3 regions of the Mucilaginibacter celer genome follow, and region 1 is predicted to be linked to each of the others. Evidence: riboswitches for the same ligand, from Rfam matches in the RefSeq annotation. Region 1 holds a riboswitch; each other region holds the start of a gene.
What was found. A riboswitch is a leader RNA that binds a small molecule or an ion and turns the genes downstream of it on or off. The one in region 1 is predicted to bind cobalamin.

Region 1 (10,378 bases):
GGCAATTTATTTGTAAGTACCGGCGAGCACGGTGCCGAGGATATCCGCATGAAAGCCCAGGATCTGGGTGCCGCAGTAGGCAAGGTTGTACACATTACCCGCGATGGCAAACCTGTTCCCGGCGGACCATTTGCCGGCAAGAGTGGTGTGTTACCCGAAATTTATGCCTATGGTTTACGTAATCCCGAAGGCATGACCATGAACCCTTTAACCGACGAGTTATGGGAAGCAGAATTTGGCCCGCGGGGTGGCGATGAGATCAATATCATCCGGCCGGGTAAAAATTATGGCTGGCCGGTGGTTACTTATGGCATTGAGTACAGCGGGAAACAGGTAGGGGACGGCATCCAGCAAAAGGAGGGCGTTACACAGCCAATATATTATTGGGATCCGAGCATCTCGCCCTGTGGCATCACTTTTTACACCGGCAACCTCATTCCCGAATGGAAAAACAATTTGTTTGTTGGTGCCCTCGGCGGCTCGCATATTGCCCGCCTGGTGATTAAAAACAACAAAGTAGTGGCCGAAGAACGCTTGCTTAAAGATAAAAACGAACGCTGGCGATCATTAGTTACCGGGAAGGATGGCGCTTTGTACGGTGTTACTGATAATGGTAATTTATATAGGATAGGGAAGTAATATTTGCTTTAACGTCATGCCGATTTATTTCGGCATCCCACAGGAAAGGTAGCCGCGCTGCTTAGCATGGTTGCTTAGCAAGTGGGATGTTGAAACAAGTTCAGCATGACGTTTAAAATGGGTGTCATGCTGAGCGCGTCGAGGCATGGTGGGCAGGGCCTTTACGCGCGACTCTTCGACAGGCTCAGAGTGACAGGCCCGCCCGCCTAATCTCATATTCTCTTTCATAGGCCTGGCTTTTACTTACCTCAATGACATTTCTGTTTTATCCCTCCCCAACACACCCCACCCCTCCCAAATGGTCATTTTACATTCCCCATTATTTAATTAAAACTTTAATACATACCTTTGCCTTGCTTTTGGTTCACGGATACAATTAACACCCGTGATTAAAAGGGAACCCGGTGTAAATCCGGGACTGTCCCGCAGCTGTAAGCTCCATAACACCAAAGCCCATTCTTATTGTCACTGTTAGCCGTTTGGCTGATGGGAAGACAGGGCCGGGGGGAGTAAGTCAGAATACCTGCCATAGCACATATTGATTCATAGCTTTCGGGGATTGAAGCTGGAATGAGGATACCTTTCGTGTATTTCATTTTTTGTTATTCGTCGTTCTGTTTGCTGTGAGGTTTTTTTAACCCACAACACTCATGGATTTAACTGTGCGCCAAACGCCCGCAAAGCGTAATGGCTGTATTCAAGGCATCGTATGGCTTGTTTCCTTCGGGATGGCAAGCGTTTTTTGTTGTGCGCAGGTTTCGGCACAAAACCGGGTTGTAAAAAAAGATACCACTCAGAAAGATTCAGCCAAAATTCATCAGCTTAAACAGGTAGAGATAAAAGGTGCCAAAGCCGATGTTCGTAATATTTCCCCCACACCGGTTCAGGTTTTAAAAGGCGAGCAGCTGCAAAGGCTCAATAGCCTTTCGGTTGCCGATGCGCTCCGGCTTTTTAGTGGTGTGCAGTTGAAAGATTATGGCGGCGTTGGTGGTTTGAAGACAGTTAACATCCGAAGCCTTGGCAGCAGTCACGTAGCTATATTTTACGATGGTGTAGAACTGCAAAACGCCCAGAACGGGCAGGTTGACCTTGGTCGTTTCTCGCTCGATAATATGGACGAGGTTGATCTTTACAACGGCCAGAAAAGCGAAACGTTCCAGGCGGCCAAAGGTTTCTCGGCGGCCAGTTCCATCTACCTGCAAAGTGCTAAGCCTAAATTTGAGCCAGACGAGCATACGCATATCCGCTTCGGCTATAAAACAGGTTCGTTCGGGCTTAATAATCCTTCTGTACTGTGGCAGCAAAAGATCAATAAAAACACCTCTGCCTATTTCAGTACCGAATGGATAAAAGCCAACGGCCGTTACAAGTTCAGGTATACCAACGGCGTTTATGACACCACGGCGGTACGTAACAATACTGATGTAGAATCATACCGGGTTGAAGGTGGTATCAACAGCTATTCGGAAAGCGGCGAATGGAATGTTAAGGTGTACAGCTATACCTCAAACCGCGGGCTGCCGGGCGCTATCGTATCTAATAAATTTAACTATACTCAGCGCCAGTGGGACCGCAACCAGTTTATCCAGGCCAACTATGAAAGTAATTCGCACAAGCGTTACACCATAGGCCTCATTGCAAAATATGCTGATGATTATCTGCGCTATCTCGACCCCGAATTTGTTACTACCACTGGCTTTTTAGATAACCGTTTCAATCAGCACGAGCTTTACTTTTCAGTAGCCAACCGTTATCGTATTTTGCCGGTTTGGGATGTTGATCTATCTACTGATTATCTGCGCAATACCCTCGATGCAAACCTGTATCGTTTCCCATATCCAACACGCAACCAGGAGCTGGTTTCTTTAGCCTCGCAGCTTAAGTTAAAACGCTTTAACCTTCAGGCATCTGTATTGGGCACTTTTGTTGATGATCGGGTAAAGTTGTATGAAGGTGCCGGTAATAAAACAGAATACACTCCGGCGGTGACGGCATCATTGCAGGTCTCGCCTGATTTGATGTTGCGCGCCTTTTATAAAAACATTTTCCGCCTGCCTACCCTTAATGAGCTTTATTACACCTTTGTTGGCAATACGCTGCTTAAACCCGAATATGCAAAGCAGTACGATATCGGCGCTACCTATAACCGCCATTTTGTTGATGGATTTATCTCTTCATTCTCCATCCAGGCCGATGCTTATTATAACAAAGTAAAAGACAAGATCATCGCCGCCCCCGGCCTAAACCTGTTCAGGTGGACTATGTATAACCTGGGCGATGTTAATATCAAAGGCGCTGAAGTAAATATGCAGCTTGCCAAACAGGTTTCGCGGGATCTTAGCTTGAATGCTACCATCAACTATACCTGGCAGCAGGCTTTTTATACCGATAACGGGATAACCTATCACTATAACATCCCTTACGTGCCAACCAACAGTGTGTCGTTTACGGCATCGGCAGATTATAAAAGTTTCGGCTTTAATTATAGCTACCTGTACACCGGTTCGCGCTACAGCCAGCTGAGCGATGATCAAAACCATATTTATAACTACTTACAGCCATGGTATACACATGATTTGGCTGTAAACTACCTCACCAAAATTTACAGGCATAAAACCCGGTTCAGTATCGAGGTAAATAACATCCTGAACCAGGACAGGGAGATCATTGCCAACTTCCCGATGCCGCGGCGCTTTTACCGCTTTAAACTAAGTTATAGCATTTGATATGATAAAGAAATTTAAAATAGCCCTACATCTACCCGTTGCACTGTTTGTGGTATTACTTGCGGTATCGTGCCGCAAGGCCCCGCAGGTAATACCCGGGCAGGTTGAACAAATTTTTACCGGTGATGCCTCAAGCACCATCAAGGGTATGTACCTGCTTAACGAGGGCAACATGAACATGAACAAAGCCTCGTTGGATTTTGTGAACTTCCGCACCGGTATTTACGAGCGCAATATTTATAATAAAGCCAACCCGGCAGTAACTAAAGGGTTGGGGGATGTAGGTAATGATATTGGCATCTATGGCTCAAAAATGTATGTGGTGGTCAATATCTCTAATAAGGTAGAGGTGTTGGATGTTAAAACTGCCAAAAAATTAGGGCAGATAGATATTGTAAACTGCCGCTATGTAACTTTTCATAACAACAAAGCCTATGTAAGCGCCTATCTGGGTAAAGTTGGCGATCCTAAAGCGCCCAATGGTATCGTTGCCGAAATTGATACTACCACCTTACAGATCACCCACAGGGTAACCGTTGGCAGGCAGCCGGAAGAAATGGCTATTGTAGGCGAGAAATTATATATAGCCAATTCGGGCGGCTATAGTCCTACCGATTACGAACGTACTGTTTCAGTGATTGATCTGGCTTCGTTTACCGAAACCAAGCGCATTGATGTAGCCATTAACCTGGACAGGGTAAAAGCCGATAAATACGGCGACCTGTACGTAACCTCCCGCGGCGACTACTATACTATCCCATCCAAATTATTTGTAATAGATACCCATACGGATGCAGTAAAAAAGGTATTTGACATAGCTGCCAGCAACCTGTGGATTGATGATGATATCGCCTACATCTACAGTACCGAATGGAGTTATCCGCAACAAAAAAATACTATCAGTTATTCGATGCTCAACGTCAAGGACGAAACCGTGCTGAGCAGCAAATTTATTACCGATGGTACCGACCAGAAAATTGTAGTACCCTACGGCATTGCCGTTAACCCCCTAACCAAAGATGTTTTTGTTACCGATGCCGGCAATTACGTGGCATCGGGTACGCTTTATTGTTTCGACAAAAACGGCCGCAAAAAATGGCAGGTAGTAGGGGGCGATATCCCGGCGCACATGGCCTTTGTTTATTAATCCAGTTCATTTTAAATACAACCAGCTTTTATGAAAAAACAACAACTTAAACTACTGATACTTCTCGGCGCGTTGTCCGCCTTTACCTGGGCATCCTGCACAAAGGATAAAACTACCGAAGTTAAACCGCAGGAAGCTCCGATCCGCCCGGTTTCCCCCTCAAGTAATGCTTACGTAACCACTTTGTTTGATTTCAACCCTGCACCGGGGCAGTTTACTAATACCGGCTTAGGTGATACTGCGGCGGCTAAAGCAACCCTTAAAACAGATCAGGGTTTGGTAAGCCTTGGCGGCTGGGGTGGTTACATTGTTGTAGGCTTTGATCATACCGTATTGAACGCCGATGGCAAAACAGATTTTGTGGTTTACGGCAACGCCTTCGAAAAATTTGCCGAACCCGGCGTGATCTGGGTAATGCAGGATAAAAACGGCAACGGCAAACCCGATGATACCTGGTACGAGATTGAAGGAAGTGCATCGCACAAGGATGGCTACATACGTAACTACTCGGTAACCTACACCCGCCCGGCCTGCGATACCTGCAGCGTACCATGGAAAGATAATAAAGGCAATACCGGCGTGGTACAAACCAACATATTCCACACACAAGCCTACTACCCTATCGGCATTAAAGCAAATACCTACACTTTAACCGGAAGCCTGCTGCCATCAAGCAATATCAATATGGATGACCCAACTTTTATCACCAGCGCATCATTTGATTATGGTTATGCCGATAATACAGGTGGTGGCGACAAGATTGATATCAGCAGCGCCATTGATGATAAAGGCAATAAAGTAAGCCTTAAAGGTATCGACTTTATTAAAGTACAAACCGGCATCCTGGCCAATATGGGCTGGCTGGGCGAGCAATCAACCGAGTTTACCGGTGCTGCCGATCTGAGCCTGCTTAAATAATTACGCACTAATAGTTTAAACTCAATATTATAATGAAAAAAACAAGTACTCTTAAATTAGGAATCGGCGTGTTGGCCCTTTCTTTAATGGCTTTGGCATCCTGCAAAAAAGATAACACCGAAGGCCTGGTAACCAAACTGGCCATCACATCGGCCGGCGGCAATGATACCACCAGCGTTGGCAGCGCTATTACATTTACCCCAACCGTAAGTACTAAAACAGGCGTTACCTATAGCTGGACGGTAAACGGCATTGTAAAAGGAACCGGCGCTACATTTACCTACAGGCCTGAAGCCCGCGGAGATTACCAAATTGCTTTTAAAGTTATTGCTGCCCTTAGCTCGGATGTTATTAATTACAAGGTTCACGTTTACGCTAAATACGAAAATGGCTTTTTTATAGCTAACGAAGGCTGGTTTGGCCATGGCACAGGCACCCTGAGCTTTTACCGCTTTAACACCCGCGCAAAAGAAGACAGCATTTTTGAAAAGGAAAATCCCGGCAAAAACCTCGAACCAAAAACATCCTCTTTGGAGTATGGAACCATCTTTAACAACAAACTGGTACTGGTATCCAAATCGGGCGGGCCGGTTGTTGTAACCGATGCTTACTCGTTAAAACAGCTGGGCCGCATCCCTGCAGCCGGTGGTAAAAACTGGATGGCATTTGTTGGCGTGAGCGATACCAAAGGATTGTTAAGCTCTGGCGATGGTATTTATCCATTCAATTTAACAACCTATACAACAGGCACCAAATTAGCAGGCATCAGTGGCACCGTTGGCGATATGATTAAAGCCGGAAATTACGTGTTTGCTTTATCAGAAACTGATGGTGTTGTTGTGATAAACGCGGCTACCAATGCAGTAGTTAAAAAAATTGCCGGGATGGATGTGGCATTTGCCAAAACTCCGGATGGCTCTGTTTGGGCTGCCGGCAGTACATCGCTCATTAAAATTAACCCCTCAACACTGGCTGTTACTACTGTTGCCTTACCTTTTACCGCTTACGGCACCTGGTTTGCATGGCATCCGGGTTCAATTACCGCATCAACCAAAAACAATACGGTTTATATTGCCAACAACGGTATGTTTAGCGGTGCTACTACCATTTATAAATATGATGGTACCGCTGCCTCTGTACAAACACCGTTAATTACTATTCCGGCAGGTAAAGAGCTTTATGGTGCAGGTGTTAAATATATCCCTCAAACAAATCAGCTGGCGGTAACCACTGTCGAGTCGGGATTTGGGGCCCACTTCGCTGCCAACAATCTTTATTTTTATAATACTTCGGGTACGCTTGCGCGTAATCTTACTTATTCGGGCTATTACTTCCCGGCAACACCTTTTACTTATTAATCATCTAAAAAAATAAACATCTACCATGAAACTAATTACAACCCGGTTTGGGGCATTGGCGCTTGCTGCTTTCATATTGGCAGCAAGCTCCTGTAAAAAAGATCAGGCCGTTAATCAGCAGCAAAACTTAGCTAACGGGAAAAGCCTGAAGGCACAATCGTTAGGCAAATATGATAACGGTTTCTTTTTAATAAACGAAGGCTGGTACGGCCATGGCACGGGCAGCGTAAGTTTTTACAGCTTTGCAACCGGCACCAAACAGGATAGCATTTTTACCAAAGAGAACCCCGGCAAAAATTTAAACCCGGCAACCTCAACACTCGAGTATGGAACCATCTTTAATAATAAACTGTTCCTGGTATCAAAAGTTGGCGGCCCGGTGGTGATTACTGATCCATATTCGCTGGTTGAGCTTGGTCGCATTGCCGCTGTGGGCAGCAATAACTGGCAGGCTTTTGTTGGGATTGATGCTACCAAAGGGTTGTTAAGTTCGGCTAATGGTGTTTATCCCTTTAATTTAACAACATACACTACGGGTACCAAACTAACCAGTGTTACCGGCAGCGTTGGCGATATGATTAAATCGGGAAATTACATTTTTGTATTATCGCAGAGTAAAGGCGTGGTGATACTTAATGCAGCCGATTATTCGGTGGCCAAAACCATATCCGGCATGGTGGTTGCGTTCACCAAAACTCCCGATGGTTCTGTTTGGGCAGCGGGCGGTACATCGCTTATCAAAATCAATCCATCTACATTGGCGGTAACTACCATTACTTTGCCTTTTACGGCAAACAGTACCTGGTTTGCATGGCATCCGGGCTCTATCACGGCATCAACCCAAAACAATACGGTTTACATTGCCAATAACGGCACTTTTAGCGGTGCAACTACCATTTACAGGTATATTGATGGCAATGCAGCTTCGTTAACAAATCCGTTTATAACAATCCCGGCGGGTAAAGAACTTTATGGTTCAGGGATAGGATATATTCCGCAAACCAATCAATTGGCAGTTACTACGGTAAAATCGGGCTTTGGTACCAATTATGGCGTTAACGACCTTTATTTTTACGATTTAAATGGCAACCAGGTAAGCGATCTGCCTTATTCGGGCTATTATTTCCCGGCTATCCCGGTATTTCATTAATAACATACCCCTGTTAAACAACAAAGCCCCTTAATCTTAACTGATAGGGGCTTTGTTGTTTGTATAAACTATTAAACTTACTGCTTGCTTATTTTAAGTACCTGGGTTGTATTATCAGCATACCTGATATTTACAATGTAAACACCCCGGTTAAAATTACTGATATCGAGCGGAGCGCTGTTTTTGCCTGCCTGCGCCTGCCCTTTTTGCTTTAACATAGCTTTACCGGCCATATTGGTTACGGTAAGCTCGTAACCCAGGTTTTTTTGCGTTGTAAAAGCCACCGAAGCACTGCTTGCCGTTGGGTTTGGATAAATGGTAGCAAGCGGCTGGCTTTGCTGCTCGGGTGCTTTGCTCAAAACATCTTTAGCCTTTAAAACCATCGGGCCTGTTTGCACATTGATGTACCGCGTGCGTGTTGCCGAGGTTCCGCAGGTATTGAAAGCGGTTACAGTAATCGGTCCGGTGGTATTGCCCCATTTTACATAAATAATGGAGGTACCCTGGCCCGATTGGATGGTGGCATCATCAGGCACTGTCCAGCTGTAGGTAACATCCTTCTGCACAGGGTTAAGTTTATACCGCCCCACTGCCTGGCTGGCCAGTTGATCGGGACCGGTAATAGCGCCCGGGAATACCGGTTTTGCAGTAATCTTTATTGGCGCGCTGGTATACTCAACATTATTAACCATTTTAATCTGCACCTTATAAACGGCCGGCGCAACATTGGTAAGTTGTGAGTTGGCGATGTTGGCAACCTTAAACTTGCGTACGCGGGCCTCAAACAAATCGGATACATAGATCTGGCTCGAAACCGGATCGAAATACATCCCGAATGAGGTACTGATCTTACTCATTTCAGTACCATTTGAAGGAACACCAAGGCCACCGGCAACCGTTACACCGTAAGTGGCGCCAACAGCCCATCGTTGTACACGACCGGCATCAAGTACGTAAAGATTCCCTGCCGAGTCGACACTTAACTCCTGCGGGAATGACAACTGATTGGCATTTGTGCCGTTACCATTGCCGCCGGCTACGGTAACCCCGGTGGTAGCACCCGGAGCCCATTTCTGCACCCGGTAATTATAGGTATCTGCTACATAAACATTGCCGGCATAATCAACAGCAACGCCCGATGTTTCATAAAGCTGGTTGGCCGCGCTGCCTTTACCATTGCCGCCGGCAACAGTGGTACCGCTGGTAGCACCCGGAGCCCATTTTTGCACACGGGCATTCCACCGGTCAGATACATAGATATTCCCGAAGCGGTCCATACATAACGATTGCGGATTGCTGAGCTGGTTGGCTGCTGCGCCGTAACCGTTGCCGCCTACCACAATGGTGCCGCTTGTTGCACCCGGTGCCCATTTGCGCACGCTTGATGAAAGGTAATCAGAAACATAAATATTTCCGGCATCATCCACCACAACATCCTGTGGCGAATAAAACTGATTAAGGGCCGATCCTTTACCATTGCCCCCGGCAACTACAACACCCGAAGTAGCCCCCTGTACCCATTTTTGTACGCTTTGCCCCGTTACAACATAAATTTGATTGTGATACAGGTACAATCCCCTGGTATCGTACATCTGGTTGGGGCCGGTACCCGAACCGTTTCCGCCGGCTACAATTACGCCGTTAGGATCATAGCGGCCACGGGCAACAAGCAGGGTGGTATCTTTATACCATTTTACCTCGCCAATGGTGCCCGATGTAAGCGAGCCGGTTAGGGTACTACCCTCGCAGGTATCGCCAACAATAATGGCGCTGCGGGTCTGCGCATGGGTATACAATGCTGATCCAGACATACAAAGAATCAGTAAGCCTTGCAGGAAAAACTTTTTCATAAGGTTAAATTTTGCGCTTAAGGGGCGTAAGCTGGTTTTGTGATATATAAAGTTAGGAAAGGGTATCGCACTTTTGCAATAAATTGCGGTTAATTATTTGCTAATCAGTTATTTATGGGTTTAGACATTTATTTTAGAGAAAAAAATAATTTTTTAAACGACAAAATATTAACCAATGATAAAATCGAAGCAAAAGGAATAAAGCCTGAAGACCAGAGGGATATAAAAAAGTAAAGCCCCTGATGGGCAGGGGCCTTTACTAACCAATTATAAACCTAAATTATGAGAAGACTATTTTATGTGGTGCTATCTTTAACACGGTGTAAAAATAACACTAAGTTTTGATATTCGGAAATTTTTATTTGTAATTTTTTTGTAAGTTTTACTAATTACTTCCTTATCCGATATCTTATTGTCAAAAATAAGAATAAATCATTATTAATTTACTAATTTTTTAAAAAAATACACCTGGTTTAAATAATAGTCTATTTTAACAATGTTTTATCCGGAATTTTGTTTTTAAAATTCACAAAAAGATAACTTTAAATGATTTTTAAGATAAAACAGGGCACCAAAACGCAGTTTAAGTC
Region 2 (10,378 bases), 2.8 Mb from region 1:
GGGGGGAACATGGTTTGTGCCATGCCTATCCAGATGCAGGCGCCGCCATGCTGCATCAGTACCGATAACAAACCGGCAATAAAACCGCCCGAAGCCGCCGCCTGGCCAATATCCCGGGTCAACAATTCATGAATGGCTCCGGTTGGAAAAACACCGTTTGGAAATGCCGCTTCAACAGGCCCTAAACCAAATGTTTCGGCAGTACCCGATAAGGGCGGCCTGAAACCTTCCCACAGCAAAATATCCTGTTGCAGCTTACTGATGATATTTTGGCGGGTATCGGGCATTTGTTTAAAAACTATTTCTCTTTAACAATAACAACATTTATTACAGGCAAATCAATCCTGATGGCCTTGCCGGTAATAATGCTTACAAATTTAATGCTAAAAATATTAGTATTTTAAATCTTTTTGAAAAAAGTTTAGAGAGAAATGTTTTATACCTGAGAGTTTAACGCTGCAATTTCAATTGTAAAAAAAGATGTTTTTCTATTCCTGTAAAGAATAAAAACAACAACAAACAGTCCTACACAATAACTATCGTTAAAAAATATGATAAGTACCTGATTATATTGATGGTACATAAACATATTTTTGTATATCCAATAGAAACACTCCTCGTGCCTTCGGACCGCTAATACTGAATAGAAGCTATCGTTATGAATTTTAAATTCATTTACAGTATTCTTAATCACCGTTCATCCGGCCTGGCGGTTCTTGGCCTGTTTGTACTGTTTGTTTCTGTTGCTATTGCTCCTGTAGCCGTCTGTGCTGATCGTAATAAATCCCTGAACCGGGATACGGAAAAGGATATAGAAGCATTAAAAACCACTGCCGATAAACATCTGGTACAGGGCAAACTGGATATTGCAGAAACCGAACTATTGGAGGTGCTTCGGCGCTACAGGGCAATAGGCTTTCCTAACCTGCACTATACTTATGATTTGCTTGGGCTTACATACCGCAATAAGGGCAATTTCAGCAAAGCCATTTTTTATGGTTTAAAAACCATAGAAAGTATGGAGGCTACGCATGATACTGCCGCGGCCCTTACTTTTTACAGCAGGCTTGCCAATATGTACAGGGAATTAGGTCAGCATGAAAAAAGTGTGGAATGGTATAAAAAGCTACTTAAAGACAGGCGGTTTACAGATGGAAGAAATATATACATTTTCAGAGACGCCGGTTTTTTGGCCCGGGAACTTATAAAGCTAAAAAAAGAAGATGAGGCTCTTAACTACATACTGGATATCAAAGCTAAAAACAAACCAATTGGTGTACACGCGGAAGCAAGCCTGCTTGCCTCACTGGCCTATTGTTATGATGCTGCAAGGCAGAATAGGGAAGCCGATAAATATTACCTGGCACTAATTAAACTGGCCCCGCAATTAAAAAAAGATAATGAAGTAACCACCGATGTTAATTATGAGCTTGGGCGGTATTTTATAAATAAACAGCAATATGCACAGGCCGGGCATTTTTTGCAACAGGCACTAAATGCTTCGCCGGGCACTAACTCGGCATCTACGGTTAAAGATATCTATCTAATGCTTTATAAGGTAGATTCGGCAGGGGGGAATTATTTTTCTGCCACACAAAATTTAATGAAAAATAAAATATTAGGCGATTCGATCTTTAATGAAACTAAAAGCAGGCAGATAGAAGAATTACAGGTGCAATACGAAACCGCTCAAAAAGTAAAGGATATTGAATTGCTTAACAATCAAAACCAGTTGCAGCGTGTAAAGGTTGATAATGCCAACAAAATAAAGAATATAACCCTGGCGGGTGTAGTGTTATTGCTGATTATTATGGGCTTGCTGTTTAGCAGGTATCGAACCAAACAAAAAAGCAACCGTGTGCTGGAGGCCCATCAACAGGAACTGGATCAGAAAAATATTTACCTGGAAAAACTAAATAACAAACAGGAGATACTGCTTAAAGAAAAAGAATGGCTGATAAAGGAAGTACATCATAGGGTAAAAAACAACCTTCAAATGGTAACGAGCCTGCTTTATTCGCAATCGGTGTATCTTAGCGACGATGCTGCCCGGGTGGCGGTAAACGATAGCCTTCGCCGGATGCAGGCCATGTCACTGATTCATCAAAAGCTTTACCAGGACGAAAATACGGCTACCATTGCCATATCCGGGTATATCAGCGAGCTGCTGCGTTACCTGCATGAAAGTTTTGACAGCGGCAATGAAGTAGTTTTTGAACAACATATTGAACCTTTGGATTTGGATGTTGCCCAGGCCGTACCGCTGGGCCTGATTATTACAGAGAGCATTGTAAATGCCATTAAGTACGCATTTTTGAATGAGCAAAAAGGGATAGTGACAATTACCTTAAAGCAAGATGATCCGGGATATTTATTATTAAAAATATCGGATAATGGCATCGGTTTACCGGCAGCACATGAAACTATCGAACATAAATCGCTCGGGCTGGATTTGATGAAGGGCCTGGCGAAACAGTTAAACGGCAGTTTTTATATCGAAAACAATAATGGCGTACATATAACGGTGAAGTTTGCTGTTTTAGATCATTGATTTTTTGTATGCCTCCGGCTATTTCAAAAAGCTATAGCTAAAACTTCCGCCGCCTCCGTTTAGCCGCGGTTATTTGCAATTATTACCACCACCATTATAACTAAAGCCGCCAACAAAAGTAAGGCTACCAGCATACCTTCTGCCTGCCCTTTGGTTGAAGAACCTTCGGTATCTGCGCCATTTAAAAGGTCTTCATTAGATTCTGGAGTATCCACAATGGCATCATTTTGGGCATTGCTTACAGGTTGGTATGCTTCTTCAGGAGTTAAAGTTAAGGTAAGAAAATTGCCGCAATACGAGCATTGAAATGTATCGGCATTTGCAGGTATCAACCCTGCGCCGCAATTGGGGCATTTTCTTGATGAGATATTGTCCATTGATCAGATTTTAGGTTGTAAGTTTAAAACATTGCGATGCCCGGAGCCAAACATACTAAATCCCCACCATCTCCTTTACAAAAATCTCCTCAATCATTTTAATTTGCTCAGCGTAAATAGATTTTTTACGGGCGCCGAAATAAAGCGTATTCTCTACCCGGTTAAAGCCATCCCATAAAATATGAACATGCCCGGCGTCCAGCTCCTTTTTCGATAAAAAATCGGGAATTACGGCCACACCATTGCCATTGCTTAAGCAGCGAATGATAGAGCTCATGTTGGGTACGATGTAATTGTGTTTAAAATCGGGGCGTTTGCCAAAGTTTGCATGCCAAAAGCGGCGCAGGTGCTCCATATCGCTGGCGGTACCATACCATTTTTGGGTAATGAGCCAGTTGTGTACGCCCTGTACATCATTTTCGCTTACCAATTGGTCGAGACCAGCAGTATTGGTTTGGGTGCCGGCAATAACCACTATTTTTTCTTTAAAAAAGGGTTTGTATTCAAGCCCTTTGTAATCGCCTTTTTGTGGGGTGATGATCATATCCAGTACGCCCGAATCCAGGTCGGCCAGCATTTCGGGGTATTCGCCAAATTTGATGAACACATTAAAGGGCAGGGTAGGCAGGTATGATTCGAGCGTGAATTGAAAAGTTTCAAAACACATGCCTATGTTAATAGTGGGTATGTCTTTTTCGTTGCTTTTATGAAAATGCCGCTCGGCATCCTCCAATCGTGAAACCGCTTCCTGCACATAGTTGTACAGGATTTTGCCCCGCTCGGTTGATACCATTTTGCGCGAGGTACGATCAAACAATTTATAGCCCACATAAGCCTCGAGCGAGTTTAAATGCAAACTAACGCCCGGCTGCGAAATAAACAAGGCTTCGGCAGCGCCCGTAAGCGAGCCGGTTTCATAAATAGCCTTAAAGCTGCGGAACCATTCCAGATTTACCATGGTTTTATCTATTATAATTATGATACAAAAGTATAATTTATACTATTTTAATAGTAGATGTGCGCGAATTAATTTTGCATCATCAAACAAAAAGAAAATTAAAAATGAAGAACATATTTGTAATAAACGGCGGCCAGGTATTTGGCCATTCGGGCGGTAGGTTTAATAAAACGCTGCTTGATGCTACCGTAAATTATTTTGAAAATAACGCCGGTTTTGAGGTTCGCCATACCGATATCAACAAACCTTACGATGCTAAACAGGAAGTAGAAAACTACAAATGGGCCGATGTAATTATTTACCATACCCCGGTATGGTGGTTTAGCCTGCCGCACGGTTTTAAACAATATATTGATGTGGTATTTACCGAAGGGCATCAAAACGGTATTTATAAAAGCGATGGCCGCTCGGCAGCCAATCCTACTGTTAACTATGGTACTGGCGGCATGCTGCATGGCAAACAGTACCTGCTAACCACCTCATGGAACGCGCCTAAAGAAGCATTTACCTTACCCGGAGAGTTTTTTAACGAGCGCAGTGTTGACGAAGGCGTACTGTTCGGCTTTCACCGCATGAATGCTTTTACAGGTATGAAGCCGTTAGAAAGCATCCACTTTCATGATGTAGAAAAGAACGCCGACATTATAAAAGACCTCGACCGTTACCGCCAACACCTCGACAAACTATTTATCAATAACAACACTCAACATGAACATTTACTTAACCGCACTGCTTAAGTGTAAACCGGGCTATGCCGCCCAGATAAAGCCAATTTTAGAACAGCTTGTAACCAATTCAAAACAGGAAGCAGCCTGCCAGCAATACGAACTGTACCAGGACAATGAAAACGAAAACCTGTTCATTTTTCATGAAATATGGCAGGATGCCGCTGGCTTTGAACAGCATACACAACAACCACATTACCTGCAATTTGGCCAGCAAGCCGGCCAAATGTTGGATGGTGAGGTAATAGTTTACAAAACGCAACGTGTTGCATAATTAACAAAACAATGGAATACAGGAAATTAGGAAATACAGACCTCGCCTTATCGGCCATTACTTACGGCGCTTTTGCCATAGGCGGCACCATGTGGGGCGGTAATGAAAAACAGGATTCGATTAATGCTATCCATGCCTCATTAGATCATGGTGTTACCACGCTTGATACAGCGCCGTTTTATGGTTTTGGCTTAAGTGAAGAATTGATTGGCGAAGCGATAAAAGGTAAAGACAGGAGCAAAATTCAACTACTTACCAAGTTTGGCCTGGTATGGGATGGCAGTAACGAGGGGAAAGGCGAATACTTTTTTGATGCCGGAGCCGATGGCAAAAGCATCCCGGTTTACCGTTATGCCGCTAAAGCTAATGTGATAAAAGAGGTTGAAGAAAGCCTGAAACGCTTAGGTACCGACTACATTGACCTGCTGCAGTTGCACTGGCCTGATGGTACAACGCCAATTGATGAGACCATGGATGCTTTAAACCAGCTGATAGCACAGGGTAAAATCAGGGCAGCGGGTGTAAGCAATTACAGCCTTGGCCAAATGCAGGAGGCCGGTAAAACCATCGGCCTTGCATCAAACCAGGTGCCTTACAGCATGCTTAACCGTAGCATTGAACAAGATGTGGTGCCTTATGCCATTCAAAATAACATCGGCATTATAGCCTACAGTCCGCTGGAACGGGGACTGCTTACCGGAAAGTATTTTAAAGAAGCTAAGTTAAAGGCCGATGACCACCGCAATGGTTATTTCGGGCAGTTTGATCCTGAAAAGATAAAGGCATTATTGAATAAGTTAACACCACTGGCTGAGGCAAAAAAAGCAAGCCTTTCGCAGTTGGTTTTACGTTGGACAACCCTGCAACCGGGCATCAGCATTGTATTAGCCGGAGCGCGCAATGCCGAACAGGCTGCTGATAATGCTGCCGCGATGAACTTTAGTTTGAGTGAAGATGAGCTGAAAATGATAGGTGATTGGTTGAAACAAGTATAAGGATTCATTTTAGCTGAGTTGTGGCCCCGGTTTATTGAAGCCGGGGCTTTTTTGTATCCGGGAGCAGTTGTTTATAGTTGTTTTTACTTATTTTAGTTAAACCAATTAATTCCCTTTTTATGATGACTAATAAACGCCTCCTGCTGCTGGCCGTGTTTTGCTTTATATTGCCGCGTTTAGCCACGGCTCAAAATCACGATGTTGAAACCTACCGGGATCAATACCGCCCGCAAATTCATTTTTCGCCTGCAGCGCACTGGATCAATGATCCTAACGGGATGGTTTATTTTAATCATACCTACCACCTGTTTTTTCAGTATTATCCTGATGCTACCGTATGGGGGCCGATGCATTGGGGTCATGCCACCAGTACCGATCTTGTTCATTGGAAAGAGCTACCCATTGCCTTATATCCCGATAGCCTGGGCTACATTTTTTCGGGGAGCGCCGTTGTTGATTCAAACAATACTTCGGGCTTGGGTAAAAAGGGAAAAATACCTTTGGTGGCCATTTTTACACATCACAACCCTAACGGCGAAAAGGCCGGCACCAATAATTATCAAAACCAAAGCCTCGCCTATAGTTTGGATAATGGCATTACCTGGACAAAATACGCAGGCAACCCAGTGCTGAATAACCCGGGAATTAAAGATTTTCGTGACCCGAAGGTGATGTGGTATGCCCGGCAAAAAAAATGGATAATGACGCTGGCTACTAAAGACAGGATTACTTTTTACTCATCGCCTAATTTAAAAAAATGGAAAAAAGAAAGCGAGTTTGGCGCAACCATAGGTGCACACGGCGGTGTTTGGGAATGTCCGGATCTGTTTCCACTTAAATTAAATGGGAAAACACATTGGGTGCTTATTGTAAATATTAATCCCGGTGGCCCTAACGGCGGTTCGGCAACGCAGTATTTTACAGGCGATTTTAATGGCAGCAAATTTACCCCGCGCGATACCAAAACCCGCTGGCTGGATTATGGCCCCGACGAGTATGCAGGCATTACCTGGGGCAATACAGGCAGCCGCAAAATTTTTCTGGGCTGGATGAGCAACTGGGAATATGCCAACCAGGTACCTACCGAAAAATGGCGTAACGCCATGACTATCCCCCGCGAATTATCTTTAAAAGCGGTTAATAATGAGGTATTGCTGGCTTCCGCCCCGGCTAAAGAGCTTAATGCGCTTACCGCAAAAACTTTGGTTTTAAAACCAACCGTTAAAGCAGGTCAGGATATTTTGGCAAACCTTAACAAACAATATAAGCAGTACAGGTTTGATGCAAAGCTTCGCAATAAACCCGGCTTCAGGATTAAGCTATCAAACGACGAGGGCGAAACGATGGTTATCGGATATGACAACAAGACAGGCAATTACTACATTGATCGCTCAGCATCCGGCAAAACGGATTTTAACCCCAATTTTGCTAAAACAGCTTACGCGCCAAGATTAGCTTTTCCTAAAACATCCGATATTCATTTAATTATCGATGCATCATCCATTGAGTTTTTTGCCGACGGAGGGTTAACTACCATGACAGCGGTATGTTTTCCGCACAAGCCGTACACTCATCTTTATATTGAGATATTAAAAGTATCGGATATTGTGCAGCCATCGGTTTCAGGGTTGGTGTCTATCCATGGTAATAAGTAATACAAATATTAATTCGCCCCCAGGCCGCTTTAATATCCGATATCACTATATTTGCCACCATAGTTCTTTACTTTACTTCATCAACCGGTACGGGTTTTACTTAATTGTAGATTAATAGGGAATAGTGTGCAAATCACTAACTGTCGCGCAACTGTAAGTAACACAAAGGTTTTTGCCAATTTATGTCCACTGTTTATTAATTTAAATGGGAAGGGCGGCAAAAATGTTACAAGTCAGGAGACCTGCCTGCTACTGAATTGACAATGCTTTCGCGGTATGAAGCTTTTGGTCGAGGGGTTTTGATTTTACTTGCTTTTATTGGGCGTGTTATGCCCGGTAGTGGCCTGTGCCTGTACATCCCTTTTTCTCTCAATTTTTCATATCAACAAAACATTGCGAAGCTTAGCTTAAAGGGCTTTTAACCGATTTATTTATTTAATCAATTAAAAGACATGCTAACGCAAAACTTAGGCTACCCGCGTATTGGTAGCCGGCGCGAATTAAAAAAAGTCTGCGAAAATTACTGGGCAGGCAAAACGGGGTTAAAAAATGTGCTTACGGTAGGTAAGTACATCCGCGAAGAAAACTGGCTGCTGCAAAAAGAAGCAGGCATCGATCTGATCCCTTCAAACGATTTTTCATTTTACGATCAGGTGCTCGATCATTCCCTGATGTTCGGTGCTATCCCCAAACGCTACCACGAGGTGATTAACCAAAAAGGCAATGCCGAGCTCGATTTGTATTTCGCCATGGCCCGTGGTTATCAAAAGGAAGGGCTTGATGTAGTAGCCATGGAAATGACCAAATGGTTTGATACCAATTACCACTACATCGTTCCGGAGTTTTATAAAGATCAGCAGTTTAAACTTTTCTCTACCAAAATTATCGATGAATTTTACGAGGCTAAGCAATTGGGCATTATCAGCAAACCGGTATTGATTGGCCCGGTATCGTACCTGTTATTGGGTAAAGAAAAGGAGAGCGGTTTTAACAGGATCTACCTGGTTAAAAACCTGTTGCCCGTTTACCTCGATATTTTGGGTAAACTAAAGGCTTTGGGCGCTGAATGGATCCAGTTTGATGAGCCGTTTTTAGCTCTTGATCTGGATGAAAAAACACAGCAGGTTTTCAAAGAAACCTACAAGGCGATAAAAAAAGAGTTTCCATCGCTAAAAATAATGCTGGCAACCTATTTTGAGCAATTGGGCAATAATACCGCCCTGGCAACTTCATTACCGGCTGATGCCCTGCATATCGACCTGGTGCGCGCTCCGCAGCAGTTGGATGAGGTAATTACTCATCTGCAAGCCAAAACAATACTGTCTTTAGGTGTGGTTGACGGCCGCAACGTTTGGAAAAACGACTTTGTTAATTCGCTCGGCATCATCAAAAAAGCTATAGATGGGATAGGGGCCGACCGTGTTTGGATAGCCCCCTCATGTTCGTTAATTCACTCGCCCTGCGATTTGCAAAACGAAACTAACGAGGCCGTACTTACTCCCGAAATTAAACAATGGCTGGCCTTTGCCCGTCAAAAAATAAACGAGGTGGCATTGCTGGCCAAATTATCGGACTCTAACGTAAGCGATGGCAGCCTGCACCAGTTGGCTAAAAATCGCGAAGCAAATGAAGCGCGCCGTACATCAACCTTAATTCACAACCAGTTGGTTAAAGACAGGGTTAGTGCTATAACCGAAAATGATGCTAAAAGAGAAAATGGTTTTCCTGTGCGTAAGGCATTACAACAGCAGGTGCTTAACCTGCCGCTTTTTGCCACCACAACCATTGGCTCGTTCCCGCAAACTACCGAGGTGCGCGGCTGGCGCGCCCGTTTAAAAAAGGCTGAACTAACCGAAGCCGAATACGATAAACTGATTGCCATTGAAACCGAAAAAGCTATAAGATGGCAGGAAGAAATTGGCCTCGACGTATTGGTACACGGCGAATTTGAGCGTAACGATATGGTGGAATACTTCGGCGAGCAACTGGCCGGTTTTACCTTTACCGCCAATGGCTGGGTGCAAAGCTACGGAAGCCGCTGTGTTAAGCCGCCTATAATTTATGGTGATGTTTCAAGGCCCGAAGCGATGACGGTTAAATGGTCGGCCTATGCGCAGTTTTTAACGCAGAAGTGGATGAAGGGCATGCTGACCGGACCGGTAACTATTTTACAATGGTCGTTTGTGCGGAATGATCAGCCCCGTTCTGAAACCTGTACGCAGATAGCCCTGGCCATTCGCGATGAGGTATGCGATCTGGAAGCGGCAGGTATCAAAATTATCCAGATAGATGAGCCCGCCATACGCGAAGGCCTGCCTTTACGCAAAACAGATTGGGATAAATACCTGGATTGGGCGGTTAAAGCGTTCCGCATTTCGGCCAGCGGCGTTCAGGACACCACGCAAATTCATACCCACATGTGCTATTCCGAGTTTAACGATATCATTAAAAACATAGCCGATATGGATGCCGACGTAATTACGATAGAAACATCCCGATCGCAAATGGAGCTACTGGATGTTTTTGCTGATTTTAAATATCCTAATGAGATTGGCCCCGGCGTTTATGATATCCACTCGCCACGTGTGCCTGATCGTAAGGAGATGATCAGCCTGTTGAAAAAAGCGCAGGCCGTTATTCCGGATGCCCAGCTTTGGGTAAACCCGGATTGTGGTTTAAAAACCCGCGGATGGGATGAAACCAAACGGGCTTTAATTGAAATGGTTGAGGCGGCAAAGGTTATTCGGGAAAGCGTTACTGATAATATAGTTTCTTAATTGATTTAAGCCGCGCGTTAGAGCAGCGCGCGGCTTTTAATAGTCCCATATCAGGAGGTTATCTAT
Region 3 (10,378 bases), 2.9 Mb from region 1:
CTGCCCGCACCATTGCGAAATCTATAAAACAAAACCACGCTCGTACAAAGACCTTCCGGTTCGTTTTGCTGAGTTTGGTACTGTATACCGTTACGAGCAAAGCGGCGAGTTGCACGGCTTAACCCGTGTACGTGGCTTTACTCAGGATGATGCGCACTTATTCTGCCGCCCGGACCAGGTAAAGGATGAGTTTAAAAAAGTGATCGACCTGGTTTTGTATGTATTTAAGGCATTAGGCTTTGATAACTACATTGCGCAGGTATCATTACGCGATCCTGAAAACCGCGCCAAATATATCGGTACAGATGAAAACTGGGCTTTAGCCGAGAACGCGATTATTGAAGCCGCTGCCGAAAAAGGCTTGCCAACCGTGGTTGAATACGGTGAAGCAGCGTTTTACGGTCCGAAGCTGGACTTCATGGTGAAAGATGCTTTAGGCCGTAAATGGCAGTTAGGCACTATCCAGGTTGATTATAACTTGCCAGAGCGCTTTGAGTTGGAATACACTGGTAGCGATAATATGAAGCACCGCCCGGTAATGATCCACAGGGCACCGTTTGGTTCGATGGAGCGCTTTATCGCGGTATTGATTGAGCATTGTGCCGGTAATTTCCCGCTTTGGTTATCTCCTGAGCAGTTCATTATCCTGCCTATATCAGAAAAATATGAAGAATATGCAAAAAAACTTTCTGATATATTAAAAGATTCCGATATTTGCGGGCTAATTGACTTTAGGGACGAAAAAATTGGACGTAAAATCCGCGACGCTGAAGTTAAAAAAATCCCTTATATGCTGATTGTGGGTGAAAAAGAAGCTGCCGAAGGGCTGGTTTCTGTCCGTAAACACGGCGCCGGCGATTTGGGAAGTATGAGCATTGAAGAATTTAAAGAACAAATAACAAAAGAAATAACAGTATAACTTGGCATTAAACAAACCTTTCAATAGAGGACCAAGGCTTCCTTTTAAGAAAAAAGAAGCTGAACACAACATTAACCAATTCATTAGGGCTCAGGAAGTTCGCCTTGTAGGTGATAACGTTGAGCAGGGCGTATACTCATTAAGGGATGCGCTGGCAATTGCCGCCGATCTTGAACTGGACCTGGTTGAAATATCTCCAAACGCAGTACCTCCCGTTTGTAAAGTAACTGATTACAATAAGTTTATTTACGAGCAAAAGAAAAAGCTTAAAGAGATTAAAAGCAATGCCAAGCAAACGGTTATTAAGGAGATCCGTTTCGGACCGAACACTGATGATCATGACTTTGAGTTTAAACTGAAGCATGCCATCAAGTTCCTTGAATCGGGCGAAAAGGTAAGGGCTTACGTACACTTTAAAGGCCGTGCTATTGTTTACAAAGAACAAGGCGAGATCCTGTTACTTCGTTTCGCTCAGGCGTTGGAAGAGGTAGGTAAAGTAGAGCAATTACCTAAGCTTGAAGGAAAAAGGATGTTTTTAACCCTTGCTCCTAAAGCAGCTAAGAAATAGATTTATATGTGCAGATGTGCAGATTAAAAATGTGCAGATGCCGGAAAGTAAAACGTTGAGAAACGTTGATTATCTAAACACAAATAAAATAGAGTTATGCCAAAAATGAAAACCAATTCCAGTGCAAAAAAGCGCTTTAAGCTTACTGGAACCGGTAAAATCGCAAGAAAAAACGCATACAAAAGCCACATCTTAACCAAGATGTCTACAAAACGTAAGCGTGCCCTTGGTCACACCAGCTTAGTATCTGATGCTGATATGGGTAACGTAAAACGTATGCTTTGTATCGGAAAGTAATTCACATTTTTTAAAAACCAGGTATTAGAGTTTTAAGTCCGGCAGTCAAGATGCAGGCACTCACTACCAAAAAACACACAAGATGCCACGTTCAGTTAACGCAGTAGCGTCGAGAAGACGCAGGAAAAGGATCATGAACCTCGCCAAAGGTTATTGGGGTTCACGTAGCAAGGTTTATACCATTGCAAAAAACACAGTTGAAAAAGGTTTACAGTACGCTTACCGCGACCGTAAAACCAAAAAGAGAGAATTCAGAGCTTTATGGATCCAACGTATCAACGCTGGTGCCCGTCAGCACGGAATTTCTTACTCTCAGTTAATGGGTAAATTAGCTGCTAAAGAAATCGGTTTAAACCGTAAGGTATTAGCTGATTTAGCAATGAACAACCCGGATGCTTTCAAAGCAGTTGTTGATGCAGTAAAATAAATATCGTTTAGATAATATCCAAAAAGGGCCGCTTTTAGCGGCCTTTTTTAGTTTGTGGAGATTATTTGGGTTGATTGAAACCGTTATTGTGAATAGAGTGCTTTTATCTATTCAATAATAATCACTTCAGCAAACTCATCCGCATCATTATTAATATCCATGTATTGCTTAAAGTTCTGGATATCCTTATCAACCATATTTTTAAATACCGGATTAAGCACTTTAGCTATTCCGGCGCCAATGCCGCCTGCAGGTGGTTGATAGCTGATCACCACATCAACAACAGTTCCGGTGCCATCAACAGTATCCTGGAAACGGATTTTACCCGCATTATTGATCATAGAATCGGGCAGGGAGCTCCAGCCGATCATTTCATTAGGTTCATCATGCACAATTTCTGCATGCCAACTTACCGTGGCTACGTTTTGTGGCAGCTTTAATACCCAATAGGAGTATTTGGCATCTATTACCTCCACACTTTCCAGGTGTTTCATAAACAGCGGCAGGTTATCCAGTTTACGCCAAAACTGGTAAACCTTTTCTCTTGGCTTATCAACGGTGAATGATGAGCGGATATTAATATTGATGGGATTGGTTGATAGTTTACCAATGCGTTTATACAGTTCGCAATGGCCGGTTATGCCACGGTTTAAAAGGTAGCCGCCAGCGCCAATCTTTACAATGCTCGCGAATGGGTTACTGAAAATGTTTTTAAAGCCTGAAAAGCCTATTTTCATCCCCCCGGCAATGGAGGTAAGGCGCTCGGGCCAGTTCAGATTTATGCGGTCGTCGCCGTACAGCACGGGGTAATTATCGGTATATTTTACTATTGTAGTTGCCATAGGTTTTTAAACTTTATGTTTTTTAAACACCATAGCTTGTGGTAAAGTTTTGTTTAAGTGAATTTTATTGCTTTTTAGTACAAGTGCAACTCCTTGCATCGACGGTTCCTGCTACAGTTTTGTGGTTCTGCTTTACTTACATTACTTTTACGGCGCTTTAGGTTTCATTAAATAGTGTAAATGAATTAAAAGGGAATACAGTGTAAATCTGTAACTGTCCCGCAGCTGTAAGCTCTGTAACTGTTACCAAATCTGTAAGGTCACTTTCTGTAAAGCAGGAGGGAAGGCCGGGGAAACGGGGAGTAAGTCAGAAGACCTGCCAAAGCATTATATATTATTCAAGGCTTTCGGGGATTGAAGCTTGAATGCGAGTGCCATCCGTTAGCGCATTTTCATTTTCTTCATTTCCGTGTTTGCCGCTTTAAAACGCATTTATTTCAATCAATAAATACTACATGGAAAAAAGTTACCTGAAATTTTTATTTGGTTTAGCATTGTTGCCTTTTGCTACGTTTGATACCGTGCATGCACAGGATACTACCAAAACATTAAATACGGTTGTGGTTACCGCTACCCGCTCGCCTAAAAAACTATCAGATATTGGCAGGGTAGTTACTGTTATTTCCTCTGCCCAGATTAACCAGTCGCAAGGTAAATCATTGCCTCAATTACTAAATAACGTTGCCGGCGTTACATTTTCGGGCGCTAACAACGCGCCGGGGATAGCTACTTCGGTTTACCTGCGTGGCGCTTCAACCGGTAACACATTAATTTTGGTTGATGGTTTCCCGGTAAACAATGCTTCAAGTATTGATGGTAGTTATGATCTGAATGCTTTTTCGTTGGATTTGATAGATCATATTGAAATACTGAAAGGCAGTGGTTCTTCGCTATACGGATCGGACGCAGTAGCCGGCGTGATCAATATCATCACAAAAAAAGCAAAAGCGCAGGGTATAACCGGAAGCTTAATGTTTACCGGCGGCAGCTATAATACTTTTAAGGAAGCTGCATCGGTAAGCGGAAAAGTAAAAAATACAGCCCTTGCAGTTAACGTTTCAAATACAGATTCGAAGGGATTCTCGGCGGCCACAGATAAATCAGGCAACAACGCATTTAAAAAAGATGGTTTTCATCAGCGTTCGGCAAGTGTAAACCTTAGCCAGTATTTGTCGCAAAAATTTATCATCAACGGCAACTTTCAGGCAAGCCGCAATACCGGCGATTTGCCTTATGGTGCTTTTGCAGGGGACAACGACTATACTTATAAAAACACGTTTGTATTTGGCGGTATTGGCGCGAAGTTGATTTTACCAAAAGGCGATTTGAACGTAAACGTATCACAAAATACAGTTCAAAATAACTTTACCAACCTGCCATCTGATAACGACAGCACGCACCAGGTAACTAAAAATACCGGCCGAATAACTAACGCCGAGGCAGTGTTCAATTATCAGCCTAACAAATACCTTGATATTACAAGTGGTGCTGCCTTCAAATACAGCAATACCAGCCAGTACAGCCTTTACGAAGCCACAGGCTATTCGGCACCAGCCAGTGTTATAAAGGCCGGTGATACGCCTACCAATATTTTCAGCGCCTACACCTCGTTGTTTTTCAAGTACGATATATTCCACCTGGAATTAGGGGGCAGGTATAATCACCATAGCAGATATGGCGATAAATTTACCTATACGGTAAACCCTTCCCTGTTCCTGGCCGATCAATTTAAGATATTCGGTACTATTGCCTCTGCATTTAAATCGCCATCGCTTTATCAACTGTATTCTGAATATGGAAACCAGAAGCTAAACCCGGAGATCACCACATCTTACGAGGCCGGATTTGATTGGGAAATTCTGAAAAACCAACTTTCGTTTAACACGCAGTTTTTTAAGCGCAATACCAAAGGCGTAATTTACTTTTTTTCTGAATCAGCGCCGCCGTATAGCTCGTTTTACAAGAACGGGCAGTTGCAAAAAGATAAAGGTTTCGAATCTGAATTAAAATATCACGCAAACAAACTCAACGCCTCGGCTTACTTTGCTTACGTAACCGGCAAGCTTACTGATGAAGCGGGTAAGGAAACCAACAATCTATACCGCCGACCAAAAAGCACCTTCGGTGCCAATGTAAGCTACCAGGTTTTAACTGATTTTTTGTTTGGTATCAATTATAAATACACAGGCAATCGCACCGACCAGGATTTTTCCGGCTATCCAACAAAGGTTGTTACTTTAAAGCACTACAACCTGGTTGATGTGCACCTTGAATACAACGCAACAAAAAATCTAAATGTTTTTGGCGATCTGAACAACGTTTTCGATACCAAATACGTAGATTGGTTAGGATATAATACCCGCGGCATTAATTTTATGCTGGGTGCCAGGTACCAATTTAGATAGCAGGTTTATATTATCCGGATTTATAAGTAATTTTACCGCATGACCACTAAAGATAACAACACACGTAATTTGTTTTTGATAGCAATGATTATAGTAGCGGCCATTTTCAGGGTGCTTGCCGTTTACATTCCGGCTTTGAGTAATTTTACCCCGGTAGGTGCTGTCGCGCTGTTTGGCGGAGTTTACTTTAAGGAAAAATGGAAAGGCTATGTGGTAGTGCTTGCCACCTTGTTTTTTACCGATATCCTGATCAATTACTTACGTACATCAACAGTTACATTAGGTTACACCGTAACTTTTTGGGTTTATATAAGCTTTATATTGATGGTAACGGTTGGTAGTTTAATTAAAAAAGTAAATGTGCAAAACATATTGCTTGCCTCAACTGCCCCGGTGCTTATCCACTGGTTACTTACCGATTTTCCGGGCGATCTGTATCCGCATACGCTTGCCGGCTACGGCCAATCGTTAGTAGCAGCTATTCCGTTTGAATATAATCTTATTTACGGTACGCTTGTATTTAGCACTATACTATTTGGCGGCTTTGAGCTGGCCAAACGCAAATACACTTTTCTGCAGGATAAAAAGCAATTGGCTTTATAATATAAAAGCATTTAAATTTAAAGCGGATTGTTGAAAGGCGATCCGCTTTTTTTGTGACCTTATGGTCTTTATCTACTTAAAATAATCATGAAAAATATAGTAGTGCTAACCGGCGCAGGTATCAGTGCCGAAAGCGGTTTAAAAACATTCAGGGATAGCGACGGGCTTTGGGAAGGCTATAATATTGAAGATGTAGCCACACCCCAGGCCTGGGAATGGAACCCGGTAATGGTGCAGCAGTTTTACAACGAGCGCCGCAAAAATGTGCTTGAGGCAAAACCCAATGCTGCTCACTATGCGCTCGCAGCGTTGGAGGAAAAGCACCGGGTTACTATCGTTACTCAAAATATTGATGATTTGCACGAGCGTGCAGGCTCAACAAACGTGGTTCACCTCCACGGTATTATCACCCGTTCGCAATCGAGTATCAACCCGGAGCTTACTTACCCTATTGACGGCTGGGAGCTTAAAATGGGCGAGAAGTGCGAATTGGGTTCGCAGCTGCGCGCGCATGTGGTTTGGTTTGGCGAGCCTGTGCCGATGATTGAGCGGGCAGCAATGATTTGCGCCGGCGCTGATATTTTTATTTTAGTGGGCTCGTCGCTTGCTGTTTATCCGGCAGCAGGTTTAATCAGCTATGTAGATCAGGAGGTGCCGAAATATATTATCGATCCGAAAATCCCAACAGTAAATGTACGCGGCCAGGTAATTAAAATAGAGGAGAAGGCTTCAGTGGGCGTACCTGCACTTGTTAATCAATTATTAAACGGGCAGCCAAATTAAATCACCTAAAATTGAAATGTATCTTCAACTGGAGCGGCGGTAAGGATAGCGCCCTTGCCCTGTACTACTGCCTGCAAAATCCTGATCTCGAAATTGCCTATCTCGTAACTACCATTAATGATGCTGCCGACCGGATCTCGATGCACGGCGTGCGTACGGAATTGCTTATTGACCAAGCCGAAAGCATAGGGATACCGCTATACCAGATCCGCCTGCCCGAAATGCCGGGGATGAAGGAATACGATGAGGTGATGCAATACCACCTGTTGCATCTTAAAAGCGAAGGCATTACCCATTCCATATTCGGCGATATATTTTTGCAGGACCTGAAAAATTACCGGGATGCCCGGCTGAGCGAGGTTGGTATGCAAGGCCTATACCCCTTATGGAAACGCGATACCCGCGAACTGATCACTGAATTTCTTGAACTCGGTTTCGGTACTGTAATAGCCTGCACCCAACAACGAATAGAGCGGATAGTAGGGCGGGAGATCAGCCTGGAGTTGATCGATTCTTTGCCGGACGATATTGATGTTTGTGGCGAGAACGGCGAATTCCATACATTCACTTTTAAAGGCCCGATCTTCAAAAAAGCCATAGTTTATAAAACCGGCGATAAAGTTTTTAAAGAATACAAAGCACCTAAAAATACCGATGATTCCTGCGTTTCTTCAGTTGATGAAAAACCAGCCGGTTTTTGGTATTGCGATCTTTTGCCGGCTTAATTTAGCGTTTATTTGGCCAAAATAGTTGCAGAATATAATTTTGTTGTTGTTTTTAAATTGTTATTATACAGTTATTTACAAGATCTTTATAAAGATTTTATTTAGATATAAATAGCATCTATCCAACGTTAGGCGCTACCAAGCAAAGTTTAACCAAATTTAATTCTGTTTTAGAGCCTCATTCACTATAAACAATTGATAGTCAAACATTAACGATAGACCATCTTAATAATTGTATCTAAAGTAAGCGTCTTTATAATCGTTGCGCATCTCAATAAACCGGGCAGCTATCTTTTTCAGAAATTCATCGTCCAATAGTTCAAAAACACTGTTAACGCCATCGGTTAAATCTATTTCGGGGATCTTGTAGCTTTGTTCAAGTGAGCCCTGTTCAGCCTTTACAATAAATTTATTGTTCATGTTCAGGATGGATATTTTAAAATCGGGATGGGGGAGTTCGGCAATAATTCTCATGTTGTTTTATTATTTAGTAAACCCTTTAAAGGGTCGGTTCCGTTTAGCGTTCCAAAGCTTGCCAAAGGTTTAAACCGGGCAAACAGTTCTTCACTGTACCAGTTTTCGTTTCGTGTTTTTTTAATTACTTCTGCATGTTCGGGACTCTGGTAGGCAAACGCCTTTACATCATCGGTACTTTTCCAAACTGAAAAAGTTGCCTGCCTGTAAACAGGAGCTTCGCCTATTCCAAACGATGTTACATAACCTGGTGCATTAGCCATCATGCCGGCCACAGCATCTACATTGGCCCAAAAGTTTTTAAGACGGTTAAACCTGATGGTAGCCCGGGTAAGTACGGCCACCGGGCCGCTGATGCCGTTGGCAGAGCTTTTCCCGAAAGGTTCCCGGCCGCTCCATTGGCCGTGGCTTTGTAGTGGTTCGCAAAGTATAGTCCAGCGTTCCTTGCATAACAATCTCCACCATGATGATACAAATGAGCGTTTGTAAAACCGATCAAAGTGCTCCTGGCTTTCCCAGCAAGCCATCAGGCCCCATTGCTGCCAGTCGGGTTTCAGATCGAAAGTGCCGTTTTTTCCCGAACCGAGGAGTTTATAAAAGCTGCATCCTTTCTGCAGCATCATAGGCAACCGGTGCAAGGCCATAGCCAACAGGGCGAAGGGAATAAAAAGCTTGCGGTAGCGGACTATAGTAAGGCTAACGATCATATAAATGCGAATTAAAAAATTTAATATGATATTAGCCTTATTTACTTTCGATACCACATTGTTAAGTTTGCACCATGGCAGAAGATTTAAAAATAACCACATCAACCGATAAAGCCGAGCAGTACACTACGCTGATCCCCCAAATAGAAGCTTTGCTTTACGGTGAGCCCGATTTAGTGGCGAACCTTGCAAACGTAGCGGCAGCTTTAAAGGAGCAGTTTAAATGGTTTTGGGTTGGTTTTTACCTGGTAAAAAACAGCGAACTTGTTTTAGGTCCTTTCCAGGGGCCGGTAGCCTGTACCCGCATTGGCCTGGGCAAAGGTGTTTGCGGAGCCGCCTGGCAGCAGGCTAAAACTTTCGTGGTGCCTGATGTAGAAGCTTTTCCGGGGCACATCGCTTGCAGTTCACTTTCCCGTTCGGAGATTGTGGTACCCGTATTTAAAAACAATGAGGTTGTGGCGGTATTGGACGTAGATAGCGAATTGCTGGATCAGTTTAACGAAACCGATGCACAGTACCTGGAGCAGATAGTTAAACTGGTTAATTTTTAATGAGCAGAATCTACCTGATAGCGGGCCTTGGCGCCGATACCCGTGTTTACAATAACATCAACCTGAATGATGAACATGAGGTAATCCCTTTAGATTGGGTTGAGCCCGACGACTTAAACGACACTTTAGCTACTTGTGCCCAAAGGCTTATATTTCAATACAATATCAAACCAAATTCGGTATTGATAGGTAATTCTTTGGGTGGTATTATCGCGGTTGAAGTGGCCAAATTTATGCCGGTTGAGAAAGTGATCCTGATCTCGAGCATCAAAACAAGCGATGAGGCTCCCTGGTATTTTAAATTTTTTCGAACCCTGCCGGTTTATAAGCTTATGCCAGGCAGCCTGTTTAATTCGATGGGCGGAATGGTAAAACCTGTGTTTGGCCATATGAGCGATGAAGATGCCTGGTTGTTTGGTGATATGCTCAAAAAATCGTCGCCTGTGTTTATGAAGTGGGCCATGTATGCTATCCTGCACTGGCAAAATGACGTTATTCCACCCAACCTGTATCACATTACCGGTGATAAAGATCTCGTTTTTGATTATAAGCGGATAAAAGGTGCAACCATAGTAAAAGGCGGTACCCATATCATGATATTTGATAAGGCCAAAGAAATCAACAAACTATTGAAAGGAATTTTGAAGAAATGAAGCTGCCCGAAAGTTATTATTTAGGCAATGATGTGGTGGCTATCAGCAAAGACCTGATTGGCAAGTATTTATTTACCCGCATTGACGGTATAACTACCGGCGGATATATTGTTGAAACAGAGGCTTATAATGGCGCTATCGACCGGGCTTCACACGCTTATGGCAATCGTAACACGCCGCGAACCAGTATCATGTTTAAACAGGGCGGCATCACTTACATTTACCTATGCTATGGTATTCATGAAATGTTTAATATCGTAACCTCTGTAGAGGGGCACCCCCAGGCTATCCTGATCAGGGCTATTCAGCCAACTGATGGGATAGAGGCCATGCAAATACGGCGCAATATGCCGGTGCTTAAACCCAACATAACCAAAGGTCCCGGATCTGTTGCGAAAGCTTTAGGTATTTCCCGTAAAATCAA

Region 2: linked by a shared signal. The riboswitch ahead of metE (5-methyltetrahydropteroyltriglutamate--homocysteine S-methyltransferase) and the one ahead of HYN43_RS21835 (TonB-dependent receptor plug domain-containing protein) in region 1 are both predicted to bind cobalamin.
Region 3: linked by a shared signal. The riboswitch ahead of HYN43_RS09450 (TonB-dependent receptor plug domain-containing protein) and the one ahead of HYN43_RS21835 (TonB-dependent receptor plug domain-containing protein) in region 1 are both predicted to bind cobalamin.

The regions. Positions count from the first base shown of each region.
Region 1 covers NZ_CP032869.1:5,295,207-5,305,584, forward strand. The annotation lists gene HYN43_RS21830 (PQQ-dependent sugar dehydrogenase) at 1-639, shown strand, start outside; cobalamin riboswitch at 983-1,184, shown strand; gene HYN43_RS21835 (TonB-dependent receptor plug domain-containing protein) at 1,290-3,365, shown strand; gene HYN43_RS21840 (YncE family protein) at 3,367-4,512, shown strand; gene HYN43_RS21845 (cell surface protein) at 4,543-5,430, shown strand; gene HYN43_RS21850 (DUF5074 domain-containing protein) at 5,463-6,788, shown strand; gene HYN43_RS21855 (DUF5074 domain-containing protein) at 6,814-7,938, shown strand; gene HYN43_RS21860 (T9SS type A sorting domain-containing protein) at 8,016-9,788, opposite strand.
Region 2 covers NZ_CP032869.1:2,457,627-2,468,004, reverse strand. The annotation lists gene HYN43_RS09840 (ImuA family protein) at 1-287, opposite strand, end outside; gene HYN43_RS09835 (histidine kinase dimerization/phosphoacceptor domain -containing protein) at 659-2,551, shown strand; gene HYN43_RS09830 (hypothetical protein) at 2,611-2,928, opposite strand; gene HYN43_RS09825 (LysR family transcriptional regulator) at 2,984-3,886, opposite strand; gene HYN43_RS09820 (NAD(P)H-dependent oxidoreductase) at 3,991-4,623, shown strand; gene HYN43_RS09815 (putative quinol monooxygenase) at 4,595-4,885, shown strand; gene HYN43_RS09810 (aldo/keto reductase) at 4,897-5,880, shown strand; gene HYN43_RS09805 (glycoside hydrolase family 32 protein) at 6,000-7,535, shown strand; cobalamin riboswitch at 7,610-7,800, shown strand; gene metE (5-methyltetrahydropteroyltriglutamate--homocysteine S-methyltransferase) at 7,988-10,312, shown strand; gene HYN43_RS09795 (hypothetical protein) at 10,349-10,378, opposite strand, start outside.
Region 3 covers NZ_CP032869.1:2,362,367-2,372,744, reverse strand. The annotation lists gene thrS (threonine--tRNA ligase) at 1-919, shown strand, start outside; gene infC (translation initiation factor IF-3) at 921-1,487, shown strand; gene rpmI (50S ribosomal protein L35) at 1,584-1,784, shown strand; gene rplT (50S ribosomal protein L20) at 1,867-2,211, shown strand; gene HYN43_RS09455 (SRPBCC family protein) at 2,319-3,053, opposite strand; cobalamin riboswitch at 3,195-3,391, shown strand; gene HYN43_RS09450 (TonB-dependent receptor plug domain-containing protein) at 3,509-5,458, shown strand; gene HYN43_RS09445 (DUF6580 family putative transport protein) at 5,498-6,061, shown strand; gene HYN43_RS09440 (SIR2 family NAD-dependent protein deacylase) at 6,149-6,844, shown strand; gene HYN43_RS09435 (Dph6-related ATP pyrophosphatase) at 6,856-7,569, shown strand; gene HYN43_RS09430 (hypothetical protein) at 7,795-8,043, opposite strand; gene HYN43_RS09425 (DUF3291 domain-containing protein) at 8,040-8,750, opposite strand; gene HYN43_RS09420 (GAF domain-containing protein) at 8,825-9,301, shown strand; gene HYN43_RS09415 (alpha/beta hydrolase) at 9,301-9,954, shown strand; gene HYN43_RS09410 (DNA-3-methyladenine glycosylase) at 9,951-10,378, shown strand, end outside.